One region of the Paenibacillus sp. FSL W8-0426 genome, then DNA from elsewhere that is predicted to be linked to it. Evidence: predicted binding sites of a transcription regulator. Region 1 holds the regulator's gene; the other holds the start of a gene.
The links. The regulator CtsR, encoded in region 1, represses protease genes until heat stress. The targets are predictions, from matches to a motif close to ATGGTCAATAAAGGTCAAACA.

Region 2: the regulator CtsR is predicted to act here: its motif matches at 2,973-2,993, upstream of clpP (ATP-dependent Clp endopeptidase proteolytic subunit ClpP).

Annotation. Positions count from the first base shown of each region.
Region 1 covers NZ_CP150203.1:6,124,444-6,132,087, forward strand. The annotation lists gene clpC (ATP-dependent protease ATP-binding subunit ClpC) at 1-1,393, opposite strand, end outside; gene MKY59_RS27915 (protein arginine kinase) at 1,568-2,638, opposite strand; gene MKY59_RS27920 (UvrB/UvrC motif-containing protein) at 2,676-3,200, opposite strand; gene MKY59_RS27925 (CtsR family transcriptional regulator) at 3,223-3,684, opposite strand; gene MKY59_RS27930 (GNAT family N-acetyltransferase) at 4,118-5,296, opposite strand; rRNA gene rrf (5S ribosomal RNA) at 5,469-5,585, opposite strand; rRNA gene MKY59_RS27940 (23S ribosomal RNA) at 5,728-7,644, opposite strand, start outside.
Region 2 covers NZ_CP150203.1:180,105-187,748, reverse strand. The annotation lists gene MKY59_RS00920 (phosphoglycerate kinase) at 1-98, opposite strand, end outside; gene gap (type I glyceraldehyde-3-phosphate dehydrogenase) at 251-1,258, opposite strand; gene MKY59_RS00910 (sugar-binding domain-containing protein) at 1,369-2,394, opposite strand; tRNA gene MKY59_RS00905 (tRNA-Arg) at 2,832-2,906, shown strand; gene clpP (ATP-dependent Clp endopeptidase proteolytic subunit ClpP) at 3,085-3,681, shown strand; gene MKY59_RS00895 (DUF4163 domain-containing protein) at 4,126-5,223, opposite strand; gene MKY59_RS00890 (SIMPL domain-containing protein) at 5,605-6,360, opposite strand; gene MKY59_RS00885 (HPr family phosphocarrier protein) at 6,508-6,777, opposite strand; gene whiA (DNA-binding protein WhiA) at 6,916-7,644, opposite strand, start outside.

The sequences.
Region 1 (7,644 bases):
CCTGTTTTTCTTTCCATTGGTTTTTGGTCAGATCCAGTTCTTCGCGAATTTTTTGTTCAGTATCGCGCAGCGCTGCCGCTTTTTCGAATTCCTGGCTTTGGACGGCTGCGTCTTTCTCCTTGCGGATATCTTCAAGACGGCCTTCCAGCTGTTTCAGATTCGGCGGAATGGTATACGAGTTCAGCCTTACTTTGGAACCCGCTTCGTCAATCAGGTCAATCGCTTTGTCCGGCAGGAAACGATCCGTAATATACCGATCGGACAGTTTCACGGCCTGTACAATGGCCTCATCCGTAATTTTCACGCGGTGATGCGCTTCGTAACGATCACGCAAGCCGTGCAAAATTTGAATGGCTTCTTCCGGAGAAGGCTGATCCACCGTAATCGGTTGGAAACGGCGCTCCAACGCAGCGTCTTTCTCGATGTATTTGCGGTACTCATCCAGCGTTGTTGCCCCGATGCATTGCAGCTCACCGCGTGCCAGCGCCGGTTTCAGGATGTTGGAAGCATCGATGGCGCCTTCGGCTCCACCTGCACCAATCAGGGTGTGCAGCTCGTCAATGAACAGCACGATGTTGCCTGCCTGACGAATTTCGTCCATGATTTTTTTCAAACGATCTTCGAATTCGCCCCGGTATTTCGTACCTGCAACGACCGAACCCATATCCAGAGTCATTACGCGTTTGTCTCGCAGCGTTTCCGGAATTTCGTTATTGATGATTTTTTGGGCAAGGCCTTCGGCAATCGCCGTTTTACCTACGCCCGGCTCCCCGATCAATACCGGGTTGTTTTTGGTGCGGCGGCTCAACACCTGAATTACGCGTTCGATTTCCTTGCTGCGGCCAATAACCGGATCAAGGTTGTTTTCTTTCGCGTATGCCGTCAAATCGCGGGCCAAGCTGTCCAGCGTTGGCGTGCTAACGTTCGCAGGTGCTCCATTATGGCTGGATACCGCTTCGCTGCTGCCAAGCAATTGCAATACTTGCTGACGAGCCTTGTTGAGGCTAATACCCAAATTGTTGAGCACACGTGCCGCAACGCCTTCACCCTCGCGGATCAGACCAAGCAAAATATGTTCTGTGCCCACATAAGTGTGGCCCAGCTTGCGTGCCTCATCCATGGACAATTCGATCACTTTTTTCGCACGAGGCGTATATGCAATGTTCGTAGGCTGCTCCTGGCCGCGGCCAATCAGCGTCTCTACTTCATCTTGAATTTTTTCCAATCCGAGTCCCAGGCCGATCAGCGCTTTGGCCGCAATGCCTTCGCCTTCTCGAATGAGGCCGAGCAAAATATGCTCTGTACCGATGTTATTGTGACCGAGACGGACAGCTTCTTCCTGCGCGAGTGCGAGCACCTTCTGGGCCCGTTCCGTAAATCTTCCAAACATCATATCTCCTGCACCTCCATGGTTTTGGATATAAGCGGGACCATTCTAATTTAAAGGCTCCGCTGTAGTAATCTTTGTTGTGATGCTTTTTTGCGGCCATATGCCGCGAATAATATCATTATATAAAAGCCGCTTTAACGCGGACGTGAAACCCAAATCGATTCTCTGGTGAAGCCGTTAGGAATTTTTGGTTGTACTGATCGTATCACGAATCAGCTGCGCACGGTAGATGTCCCGTTCATCCGCTCGCATGTCTTCCCCGAACGTTTTCTGCAAAAAGCCGGGTTGCGTCATGACGTTAAGCTCATTCATGACGGGGATGGACAATCCATCAAGGAGACCAAGGTCCACACCCAACCTGACGTCGGAAAGGCGCTGTGCCGCTTCTTTGGAATCCATGACAGCCGCATAGGACAAAATACCGTAAGAACGCATCACCCTATCCGTGATTCGCAGCCTGGAGTCCGTCATCAAACGTTTTCTCGCTGTACGTTCATGCTCGATAATTTGGAGCACCACGCCGTGCAGATTGTCGATGACTTCCTGCTCCGTCTGTCCAAGCGTAATCTGGTTGGAAATCTGGAACAGGTTTCCCATCGCCTCACTGCCTTCCCCATAGATGCCTCGTACGGTAAGCCCCACTTGGGAAACGGCCGTCAAAATACGGCCAATCTGCTGTGTCATGACCAGTGCAGGCAGATGCATCATGACCGATGCTCTGACCCCTGTGCCTACATTCGTCGGACAGCTGGTCAGATAACCTCTTCGATCATCGAAGGCATAATCCACATGGGCTTCAAAAGCATCATCGATCGAAGATGCCCTCTCCCACGCTTCCTTCACCTGAAATCCCGGATAAAGACATTGGATGCGCAGATGGTCCTCTTCGTTAATCATGATGCTGATGGATTCATCCTCGCTCAGAATGACGGCGCCATTTCTGGACTCGCTCGCCAAGCTGGGACTGATCAGATGTTTCTCGACGAGCACCCTTTTATCAAGGTCAGGGACATCTGCCAACTCCAACGTGTGGAAATTGGCAAAAGCCCGAATATCATCATGTTGAAGCACTTCGCTCAGTTTGTTCAGCACTTCTTCGGATTGCTGGTTGGTAGCCAGCATCGGAAACGGATAGTGCTGCAGGTTGCGGGCGATTCGAACGCGGCTGCTGATGACGATTTCGGAATCGGCTGCATCGCTTCGCATCCAGTCGCTTAGTGCCTGTTCCGTGAAGCGCAGACTAGGCATTTGCATATCCCTCCTACTCATGACTCTTGACCAAACTTTACTCCTGAGCCAGCCGTTTTTCAAGCTCCCGGATCTGATCGCGGATCCCCGCGGCGGCTTCGAATTCCTCTCCGGCAATGCTTTCCTGAAGGTCCTTCTTCAGATCGGCGATTTGCCGTTTCAGCTTGATGCGTCCCCCCGCTCTCGCAGGGACCTTACCCACATGAGAGGTGCTGCCATGCACCCGCTTGAATAACGGATCCAGCCGACTGTCGAAATATTTATAACATGAGCTGCAGCCGAATCGGCCGATTTTGCTAAACTGTGAATAGGTCATTCCGCACTCTTCGCATCTCAGCGATTGTGGAGAGGATGCGCCTGCGGAGCCGTTTTTGCCGGCAGGATCGAAATCAAGCAACCCCGACAACAGGTTGTGAATCGAGAATCCGCCTGCTGTTCCAGGGATAATCTCCCCTTTTTCGCGAGCACATGACTCGCAAATATGAAATTCCGTCTTTTCTCCATTTACGATTTTCGTGAAATGAAGTGTCGCCGGACGTTTGTTGCATTCCTGGCACAGCATAATGATGTACCCCCCAAACGTTTTATTTACCGAGCAACGAGATGATCATTGCTTTCAACATTCTGGCACGAATTTGATCCCGGTAAGGAAGTTTGACCATTATAATTTCCCTCGACATCGCGGCACGCATTAAAGCTGCCTCCCGCTTGCTCAGGAAACGCGCTTCCTCAAGTTGATAAATCAGCCCCTCAGCCGCCGTCTGCCCGATCTCCTCGCCTATGCTATGGTGCAAATGGTGATGTAGGTCCGAATGTGCGGGCAATTCGATCCGTTGTATCCGGACATAACCGCCGCCACCACGTTTGCTTTCGACCAGGTAACCTTTTTCGAGCGTAAAACGCGTGCTGATGACATAGTTGATCTGCGAAGGCACGCATGAGAATTGATCAGCAAGGTCGTTGCGCTGAATCTCAATCATCCCCTCGGGACTTTCATGCAAAATACTCTTCAGATATTGTTCGATAACATCAGAGATATTACGCATCGACTCATCCTCCACTGTTTGAAACGTTAAGTCAATTAGGACCCACACGCCCCCACAGAGTACAACCTCTCCCCCATTTTAACCATTCAAGGAAACAACGAATCTGCATTCCAAGCCGGCAACCGGTGGGTGAGGACGCTTGAAGTTCTGATGGAAATTCGCCTTATCACCACAAGATCAAGGCTGATTTCGACTTTCAGTTGACTTTGACTTTCTTTGACTTTGTTTACATTATAACATATTCTGTGGTTTTGCCAAGAGGGGTCTTCCTTCATTTTTTACGATTTTACACGAAATATTCCGCATATACAAAAAAACCTCTCTCCATCGTGGAAAGAAGTCCTTTTGTCTTCCATTTTCTCCGTATCTCTCGTTAAGCGCTCCATGCCCCAATCGGGAATTCCTCGCTCCCCACCGTTTCCGGCAGGACATCTCAAAAAAAGTCCAGCAGATACGTCTCCCTATTCGGAATGGCCCGTTCCAGTGCGGCCACACTCTCCGTATTGCCTTCAATACGACCCATAGCCAACAGCTCCGAAGGTCTTTTATAGCCCAAAAGCATCGTTGTTAGCGTCTGAATGCTGACCTTGACGTCTTGGCCGTTCGCGTTCGTTTCTGCAGAAGACTTCCAGATGGAGGCCGTGCCGTTTAACGCAATATTCAATTCCCATACGCCCTCATTCCACGGAGCATGTTCGTCCTGGACTTGAAGCATAAGGCGAATCGGGGAATCCAGGTCTGCAAAAGGGTACTGCGATACAAACTGCTCCACGCTCACGATTCGCGCCATAAAGTATGGAACGATCTCCTGCTGGATTCGCGGATTATCCAGTCGAAAAGCAAGATCATCGCTCGCAGGCGCCTGAAGCGTCACCTCTTCAATCATGGAATCGTGGTTGGCAATGAATGTCCAGAGCCCCTGTTTCGCTTCTTCGTTCAGGCAGACCATCTCATCGATGGTAAACTTGCGATCCTTCACCTCGTATAAAACGTAGCCCTGCGGTTGTTTGGCTGCATCGTAATACACGGCCTTCTGGCTGGTACCTTCCGTCAATACGGAGTACTCCCACCAATTTCGATCCCGAACGAGCGTTCCGTTAAACCGGCTTGCGTAAGCCTGGTATATCGTATCGAGCAGTTCGAGCTCAGGCTCACCCCGACGAATCGCACCAGGGGTCTCCTTCTTTGCAGGCAGATGCGTTACCGGGACTCGATACTTCTTGTATTCGATGTACGCTTCCCATCCGTATTTGCGGTAAAAGCCAAATGAAAATGGATGTAAAAACGAAATGCTTTGCTTGTTGCGATTCATCTCTTTTAGCGCATGGCGCAATAAGCTGGCGACCCATCCTTTGCGTCGATATTCGGGCCAGGTGGCAACCCCCGCAATCCCGCCCATGGCAAACGCCTTTTCATGAATATAGGTCTCAAAAGGAACAATGTGGAGCTTCGCTCCCAGTTGTCCTCCTTCATATACACCCCATGTGTCCTGAGCATTAAACTGACTGCGCCGCTTCTCCTTCTTTTCTTCGGTCAAAACGTACTGAAAGGCATACTGGGAGAGCGCAATGCTGTCTTCGTAGTCATCTGTCGTTAATTTGCGAATGTCCATATCCTTCTGCACCTCGTTCTCTGAATTTTCGGATTGAGCCACTATAAGCCATTGATCCAAAAGAATGTCTCATCTTATGAGTCTGTCAGAGGTACGGAACAAAGTCAATTCATGTATACTTATTATTATAAAATAAAAAAACCACCACCGATGACATCGGCAGTGGTTCTTCGCTTGGCGGCTTCCTACTCTCCCAGGACCCTGCGGTCCAAGTACCATCGGCGCTAGAGGGCTTAACGGTCGTGTTCGGGATGGGAACGTGTGGAACCCCTCCGCCATCGCCACCAAACATGATTTTTCGAAGCCTACGCTTCTCGAAATCGCTGCGAGAAAAGTTCAGCCCTTAAAGGACAGCCTATTCTCAAGCCCAGAGATTGCTCTCTGAAAACTGGATTCGAAACGAAACTTGCGATCTTAGAACCTGCATTTCTTTGGATAAGCCCTCGACCGATTAGTACTGGTCAGCTCCATGCATTGCTGCACTTCCACCCCCAGCCTATCTACCTCGTCGTCTTCAAGGGGTCTTACTAATTGGGAAATCTCATCTTGAGGGGGGCTTCACGCTTAGATGCTTTCAGCGCTTATCCCGTCCGTACATAGCTACCCAGCGGTGCTCCTGGCGGAACAACTGGTACACCAGCGGTACGTCCATCCCGGTCCTCTCGTACTAAGGACAGCTCCTCTCAAATTTCCTACGCCCACGACAGATAGGGACCGAACTGTCTCACGACGTTCTGAACCCAGCTCGCGTACCGCTTTAATGGGCGAACAGCCCAACCCTTGGGACCTACTTCAGCCCCAGGATGCGATGAGCCGACATCGAGGTGCCAAACCTCCCCGTCGATGTGGACTCTTGGGGGAGATAAGCCTGTTATCCCCAGGGTAGCTTTTATCCGTTGAGCGATGGCCCTTCCATGCGGTACCACCGGATCACTAAGCCCGACTTTCGTCCCTGCTCGACTTGTAGGTCTCGCAGTCAAGCTCCCTTATGCCTTTGCACTCTTCGAATGATTTCCAACCATTCTGAGGGAACCTTTGGGCGCCTCCGTTACTCTTTAGGAGGCGACCGCCCCAGTCAAACTGCCCACCTGACACTGTCCCCGTACCCGATCAGGGCACCAGGTTAGAACCTAGATACGATCAGGGTGGTATCCCAACGGTGCCTCCACACAAGCTGGCGCTCATGCTTCTCAGGCTCCCACCTATCCTGTACAGATCGTACCCAAATTCAATATCAAGCTGCAGTAAAGCTCCATGGGGTCTTTCCGTCTTGTCGCGGGTAACCTGCATCTTCACAGGTATTAAAATTTCACCGGATCTCTCGTTGAGACAGCGCCCAAGTCGTTACGCCATTCGTGCGGGTCAGAATTTACCTGACAAGGAATTTCGCTACCTTAGGACCGTTATAGTTACGGCCGCCGTTTACTGGGGCTTCGGTTCACAGCTTCGGGATTGCTCCCTAACCGCTCCCCTTAACCTTCCAGCACCGGGCAGGCGTCAGCCCGTATACTTCGCCTTACGGCTTCGCACAGACCTGTGTTTTTGCTAAACAGTCGCTTGGGCCTTTTCACTGCGGCCCCCTCGTGCTATTCACACTACCGGGGCACCCCTTCTCCCGAAGTTACGGGGTCATTTTGCCGAGTTCCTTAACGAGAGTTCTTCCGCGCGCCTTAGAATTCTCTTCTCGCCTACCTGTGTCGGTTTGCGGTACGGGCACCTTCATCTGGCTAGAGGCTTTTCTTGGCAGTGTGAGATCATGACCTTCGCTACTGTAATTTTCACTCCCCATCACAGCTCAGCCTTACGGTTAGCGGATTTGCCTACTAACCAGCCTCACTGCTTGGACAGGCATCCATCAGCCTGCGTCACTACCCTACTGCGTCCCCCCATCGCTCGTAACGATTTACGGTGGTACAGGAATTTCGACCTGTTGTCCTTCGACTACGCCTTTCGGCCTCGCCTTAGGTCCCGACTTACCCTGAGCGGACGAGCCTTCCTCAGGAACCCTTAGGCTTTCGGCGGATCAGATTCTCACTGATCTTTTCGTTACTCATACCGGCATTCTCACTTGTATGCTCTCCAGCGCTCCTTACGGTACACCTTCAACGTACATACAACGCTCCCCTACCCCTGATCATAAGATCAAGCCATAGCTTCGGTGGTGTGTTTAGCCCCGTTACATTTTCGGCGCAGAGTCACTCGACCAGTGAGCTATTACGCACTCTTTAAATGGTGGCTGCTTCTAAGCCAACATCCTGGTTGTCTGTGCAACTCCACATCCTTTCCCACTTAACACACACTTGGGGACCTTAGCTGATGGTCTGGGCTGTTTCCCTTTTGACAATGGA
Region 2 (7,644 bases), 970 kb from region 1:
TCTGTAATTTTACCATCTTCGAGCGGCACATTGAAATCTACACGTACAAATACCTTTTTACCGTTCAATTCGATATCGCGTACACTTTTTTTGTTCATTGGTCGTTCCTCCGCACCCATGTATTTTGTGCATGATCATGGGGCCAGAATAGCCCTGTTCATGCCGGTGTTTTTGAGAAATTTGCAAAAGGTTGATAGATAAAGAGCGGAAACAACAATAGCTCTGTTTCCGCTCTATGATGATGCAGATATTACTTGATCATTTTTGCAAAGTGCTCCAATGTGCGAACCAATTGAGCTGTGTAGGACATTTCGTTGTCGTACCAAGCTACAGTTTTAACCAGTTGTTGGTCGCCCACAGTCAGAACTTTAGTTTGAGTTGCATCGAACAGGGAACCGAAAGTAATGCCCACGATGTCGGAAGATACGATTTCGTCTTCTGTGTATCCGAAAGTTTGCGGATCGGAAGCTTCTTTCATTGCTGCGTTAACTTCTTCAGCCGTTACTTTTTTCTCCAGAACCGTTACCAGCTCAGTCAGGGAACCTGTTGGTGTTGGTACGCGTTGAGCTGCACCATCCAATTTGCCTTGCAGTTCAGGGATAACCAGACCGATTGCTTTAGCAGCACCAGTTGTGTTAGGAATGATGTTTTCAGCCGCTGCGCGAGCACGACGGAAGTCACCTTTAGGGTGCGGAGCATCCAGCGTGTTTTGGTCGCCAGTGTAAGCGTGGATTGTAGTCATCAAACCTTGAACGATTCCGAATTTGTCTTGCAGTGTTTTTGCCATAGGAGCCAGGCAGTTTGTTGTGCAAGATGCGCCGGAGATTACAGTTTCAGTACCGTCGAGGATGTCATGGTTTACGTTGTAAACGATGGTTTTCATGTCGCCAGTAGCTGGTGCGGAGATAACCACTTTTTTAGCGCCGCCTTTAAGGTGTTTCTCAGCAGCTTCTTTTGTTGTGAAGAAACCAGTACATTCCAGAACGATGTCTACGCCCAGGTCGCCCCAAGGCAGTTCTTCTGGGTTACGGTTAGCGATAACTTTAACTTCTTTGCCGTTCACTTTGAAGAAACCGTCGTGTACTTCAACTTCGCCGTCGAAACGACCTTGAGTTGTATCATATTTAAGCAAATGCGCGAGCATTTTAGCGTCAGTCAAGTCGTTGATTGCTACAACTTCGATGCCTTCTACATTTTGAATGCGGCGGAATGCCAAACGACCGATACGTCCAAAACCGTTAATACCTACTTTAATCATGAGTAAGTTCCTCCCAAGTTTTGATTAGTTTTGTATGAAGCTTTATATATTCAAGACAGACGGTGAGGTCCGTCAAGACAACTGAATTACGATACGACTAGGAAAAGCAATCAGTCCAACTCGGCGACGATGACTTTCGCCGCGGCCTCGTCGATGATCAGAATATCTTCCTGGCCGAACCGGAGCACCGAATGAATGGCAGCTGCCTTGCTGGCGCCGCCCGCAATGCCGATGACCACGTCCGTCCTTTCGATATCCTGCAGCCGCATGCCCAGAGTGAGCATGGTATGTACCACTTCACCCTGATCGTTGAAGTAATAACCGTAAGATTCGGATACTGCCCCTTGCTCCTTGAGCTCTTCCAAGATCTCCGGTGCAAGCTTGCGCCTCCGCGCCATCTCCACGGCATCGCCGATTCCGTGAATGACTATCCGCGATTTGCGGATCAGCTGCAGAATCTCTTGCACGCTCGGGTCCTGAATCAGCGATTCATAGGCGTGATCACTTAGCAAATCCGGTACATGCAGGAGTTTGTATTGCGCTCCCGCCCGCTTTGCCATCGTGGATGCAATCGTATTGGCCTGAATTTCAAGGCTTTCTCCCAGCCCGCCCCGCGCAGGCACGAACCAGACGCCTTTGAGTGAGGTCGGCAGCGTCAATTGCTCCGCAACTTCGGCCGTCGTTGAGCCGCCCGTGACAGCTACAACATCATTATCGTTCATAACACTGCTCAGCGCTTTCGCTCCGGCCTTGCCCAATTCCCGCTTGGCCAGCGGTGAGGCATCCGAATCGCCGGGAACGACGACTACCTTTTGCAGACCGTAGGCTTGCATGATGCGTTCTTCCAGTTCGGACAATCCGAACAGCTCTTTGGCTACCGGCTCCAATTGCTGCAGCAACTCAAGCCCCGCCTCGCTGATCTTCATCCCCGCGCTGTCGATTTCAATTAGTCCCTGAGCCTTCAACAGATCGGTCTCAGCTCTCAGAACCCGCTCGGTCATCTGCATGGAATTGGCTAACGTTCTTCGTCCGATCACATCCGATAACATGATCTGGTGGAGAATCGTATACCTCTTCTTCAAGACATCCATGAGATCAGGCAGAAGCTGCTTTTGCACTTCTAAAATCTTTCGCATGCTTTCCACTCCCGCAAGCTTCTCGTTCCAAGCTCATATCATGGCCCTAAAATGTCCCGGGTTAACTTTTTAAGTCCCACGTATATTCTACCTAAAACTGACGCGACATGCAAGTGTTTCAAAGGCCCATTTCATCCCGTTTCAGGGCATTTTCACGCGCAATTTTTCACAATCCTGCCACGGCAACTTGTAGTCCGCATTCGGCATACTATATATAGAAGATCGGCTGCTTTCCCATCTATATATCGCCCCTGCAAACCAGGAGACCGCACATCAACAAACCTCTTATAGCATGTACCGAAAGCAGTTCTTTATCCGCATATTTTCAGCATGATCATTTTCGGCACATTCCAAACGATTTCTTTCGAATCATCTGCTTGCAATTGATTGGGTCATGAGCTATAATCATTATTGCTGTCACATATTTGATTGATTGTGCGCCCGTGGTCCAATGGATATGACGTAGGCCTCCGAAGCCTGAGATCCAAGTTCGATTCTTGGCGGGCGCGCCATTTTTACTTTGCTTTCATAAGTTGTTTAACCAGTGAAACCGGAGAGGTTTCTTTTTTTTCAAAGTTAGTTTGACTTTCTTTGACTTTTTGATTGAAATTGTTTATGATGTGGTTAATACGGTAACAGTTTAAATATAACCACCAAATTTAACATCACATTTCCGAGGAGGTTTTTCACGTGAGTTACATTCCTATGGTCGTTGAACAAAGCAATCGCGGCGAACGCGCTTATGACATTTATTCCAGATTGCTGAAGGATCGCATTATCTTCCTTGGTAGCGACGTCAATGACGTTGTCGCAAACTCTATCATTGCACAGATGCTGTTCCTGACTGCGGAAGATCCGGAGAAAGACATTCACTTATACATCAACAGCCCTGGCGGATCCATTACAGCCGGTATGGCGATCTATGACACGATGCAGTTTATTAAACCAGATGTATCGACCATCTGTGTGGGTATGGCGGCATCCATGGGCGCGTTCCTGCTCAACGCTGGCGCCAAAGGCAAACGTTTCGCGCTGCCGAACAGCGAAATCATGATCCACCAACCGCTGGGCGGAGCACAAGGCCAAGCCTCCGACATCGAGATTCGCGCACGCCGCATCCTGAAAATGCGCGATACCTTGAACCGCATCATTGCCGAGCGCACAGGCCAACCGCTGGAGCGCATCGAGAAAGACACCGACCGCGACTACTTCATGACTGCTGCCGAAGCTGCAGAATACGGTATCGTAGATAAAGTTATCGAAAACGTAGGTGCACAAGGCGTATAAGCCGCAGTGCCACATCTATAATCGTTAAAGATCGACTTGTCGCATTTTGCTGACAGACGATCCAACAAAAGGGCGCCCCGCACGTGAACAACGTGACGGAGACGCCCTTTTCGCATAGTTGATGCGTTTTTACAAAGGTGATATCTTACGAACCTCACACACGTTATTCGCCGATATTTCGCCCTTACAGAACTTTAATGAACCTGAGGCACGTTATTCACCCAGTAAATCACCTTTAAAGTACAATTTCACCCCAATAGTGATCCTGATGTTCATTAGAATTTTAATCAGCTGTTTTTGGAACCGATAAGGTGTATGAAGTTCCTCAAAAAGAGAGCACTGGCCACCAAACATCACTGTTCGGCAACCAATGCCCTTCTCCTTATCTCACATTCGATTCAACTCACTCACGCATGACCGAATCGCATCATACGATCTGCCTACTTATTTATCCGCACTTACATTGCTGAATGGCTCGCTGCCCTTCGGCAGGATTTCTTTGTACGTAAACGGGAATTCCGGGAATCCTTGCGCATACGCCGTGTACTCATACAGTTGGAAGAAGACCACGATGCCCGTAGGCGTTACATAGAAATCCTGATCCTTGTTCAATCCTTTGTAGCCATCGAGGTAACCACCCAGCGCTTCCAGTTGTTCTCCTACCTTTTTGCCAATCGTCTGACGCATGGAAGCATTGTTTTGCAGCACGTCATCGAGGCTCAATGCCTTGCCCGTGTCTAACGCAAACGTATGACCGGTGCGAGTCGTCATGCCATGTGCGCCCGCATAATCTTCATAACGTTCGGTAATCAGCCCAAGCACGCCGTTTTCATTATAAGTAACCACATACGAGCTTTGGAAGCCGTATGGGCGGTTGGCTTCAGGCGCCCCGATTTCTTTAATCTGATTTTTGAAGCTTGCCACAAACGCGTCGGATTCGTCCTTCAGCACTTTGTTGATCGCCTTTTCGGCGTTCGCATTGGCCAGCCCGCTCACCTGAGGGTACTTAATATCCACCGTGGCGTTTTTCAACGTTACTTTCGTTGTTGCCGATTTAACAACGATGTTGTTTTGCTTCACTTTGCTCAGGGTCAGTGTTTTGGTTTTGACATCCCAATCGCCCTGTACGCCCAAATAATCTCTCATGGCAGAGAACGGAATGTACAAACGACCTTGAATCAGCTTCGCTTCCACCGGCGTATAGTAGTCATTGACATAAACGATGTTCTCGCCATCCGATTTAACGATTCTCATTGTATTATTAGCTGCCGAGAGGGCATACTCTTTCTTCTTTGCATCATATTTAAGCGTGCCGCCCGCTACATCCTTCACGGCTGTAAGGGATACCCACGTCGAACCGTTTTGCAGAAGCCCTTTTTGCGAGAGTGTTTTTCCGCCGGATTTCAACGTTACTTCAGCAGGAGCTGATACCTTCGAGGTCACCGATGCCGCCTGAACGGAATGGTCCAGCCATACCGAGCTGCCTCCCAACATTACGCCTGCCGCCAACAACGCACTTGTCCATTTTTTCAAAGATGTCATATATAAAAACTCCTCTCCCATGATCCCATCGAGTTATATTGCGTATGTAATGATGAACCGTATATCTCATACGCTCACCTCTTCATTATAATTAACCCTATTCAGGAAAGGTTTACATCCCCAGTTACAATATTGTTCGATCCGGACGCCGTTCATGAATATTTTGTCACGAACAAACGCACAAAAACGATACCAATGGACCGGATTACTTTCCACAACGTCCAGCAGCTTCTCACAACTATCCCTTCTAGGATAACCCTCACTGTTATTTTTCGAAGGATAACGGTCCGACCACCTCCGAACAACATAAATGGACCATAACTTCCGGAATTCTGCTTCCGAAGCGATGGTCCATAAAATGGCCTACCTAGTGTGAAATTCCTATTTCATTTCATACGTAATGCTCAGTGTCGTATTCACTTTTACCAGACCTGTTTCAACAGCCGTGCCTGCTGCACCATCCGCGCTTGATTTGGAAAAGGAGCTTTCCGTCGCATACAATACTGGAGCTACCGCATCGCCTTGCGTTACGGACAATACCGAGCCCAGTTGGCGTTTGACTGCTTTTGCGATCGCCGCAGCTTTTACGTCGGCATTGGCCACAGCTTTTTCAATGACTTGAGCTTCGTATTTCTCCGGGCTCTCTACCGTGAAACGGATGTTGTCGATGCTGTTCGCGCCTGCTTGGGAAGCATCATCCAGCAGTTCACCCACCTTGTCCAGTTCACGATACGTTACGGAGAGCGTGTGGTATGCCGTATATCCTTTAACTTTTTGCCCGTCTTTCTCCGAATACGTGTAGTTTGGTTGTACATAGAATTGATCGGTTTGAATGTCGTCCGCACTGATTTTCCACGTGTTTTTCAACAGGTTGATCACTTTGTTGATTTTGGCAGCCGTCGCTTTCTGCGCCGATGCAGCCGTCTCTGCCGTGCTGCTCACGCCGATCGACAAATACGCCACGTCAGGTTTCACCTGAATTTCGCCTTTACCCACAACGTTAATGGTGTTTTGCTGTATTCCTTGTACCTCGGCTGCGTAAGCATAACTTCCAGGCGCTACCCAAGCCGTTCCTCCTACCATCAACGTCCCTGCCACCATTACCGCAGCCAGCGGTTTCAACCACGTTTTACCCATCACAATAGCCTCCTCGAAGTATACTATTTCATTTCAGAATCGGTTTGATACTTCTACAGACGAAGCGACTGCCAAAATGTTGCAGGACAATCCCCTTAAACGCAAAAAAAAGCCCCTTTCGGGGCTTCTTCCTACGTTCAGGCTATCTTATTGGTTCTCAAGCTCTTCCTTGCTTACCAGGCTAACTAAAGCGTTTACAGCCTGTTCGGCGTCCGCGCCTTCGGCACTAATTTGGATTTCCGTACCAGTGCTGATCGCAAGGCTCATGATCCCCATAATGCTTTTCGCGTTAACTTTCTTGTCTTCTTTCTCAACAAACACTTCAGAAGAATACTTATTCGCTTCTTGAACGAACAATGCAGCAGGTCTGGCATGGAGACCCGTTTTCAAACGGACTACTACCGGGTGCTTTGTCATATAAACTTACCCCCCTATAGGAAATCTGGACATTAAATACACAATTATATTTATAGCAATTATACCATTAACCCGTGAAGGAAACTACAAAAAAAACATTGGACAATCCCAAAAGATTCCGCAGCTTCCCTCCACGCGTTAACCATGGCGTTCACTTCGTACTTTCTCAGCCAGTTCATCGATCTTGCGCAGCCGGTGATTCACTCCGGATTTGCTTACCGTTCCTTTGAGCAGCTCGCCCACTTCCTTCAGGTTGATGTCGGGATGCGCAAGCCTAACTTCAGCCACCTCCCGAAGTTTCTCGGGCAGCGCTTCAAGGCCGATCTCCTTCTGCAGCAGCTTGATGTTATCGATTTGCCTTACCGCGGCGCCGATCGTTTTGTTCAGGTTGGCCGTTTCGCAATTGACGATCCGGTTTACGGAGTTGCGCATATCGCGCATGATGCGTACGTCCTCGAACTTGAACAACGCCTGATGCGCCCCGATGATGCTGAGCAGTTCAATGATTTTCTCGCCTTCCTTGATGTATAGGATGAATCCTTTTTTCCTTTCTATACACCGGGCGTTCAGATGAAACTCATTCGCCAAATCCACCAAGGCCTGGCAGTGCTCTTCGTACATGGATGCAATCTCCAAGTGATAGGAGGAGCCTTCCGGATTGTTGACCGATCCCCCGGCCAAGAATGCTCCGCGAAGGTATGCGCGTTTACAGCAATTTTTTTTCAGCAATTCCCGATTAATGCCTGGCGTGAACAGGAAACCTTCCGACACGATGTACAGTTCCTTCAAAATCTCCTGAACCATGGACGGAATCCGAACAATATACACATTGTTCTTTTTCAGCCTCATTTTTTTGCGAACGAGCAG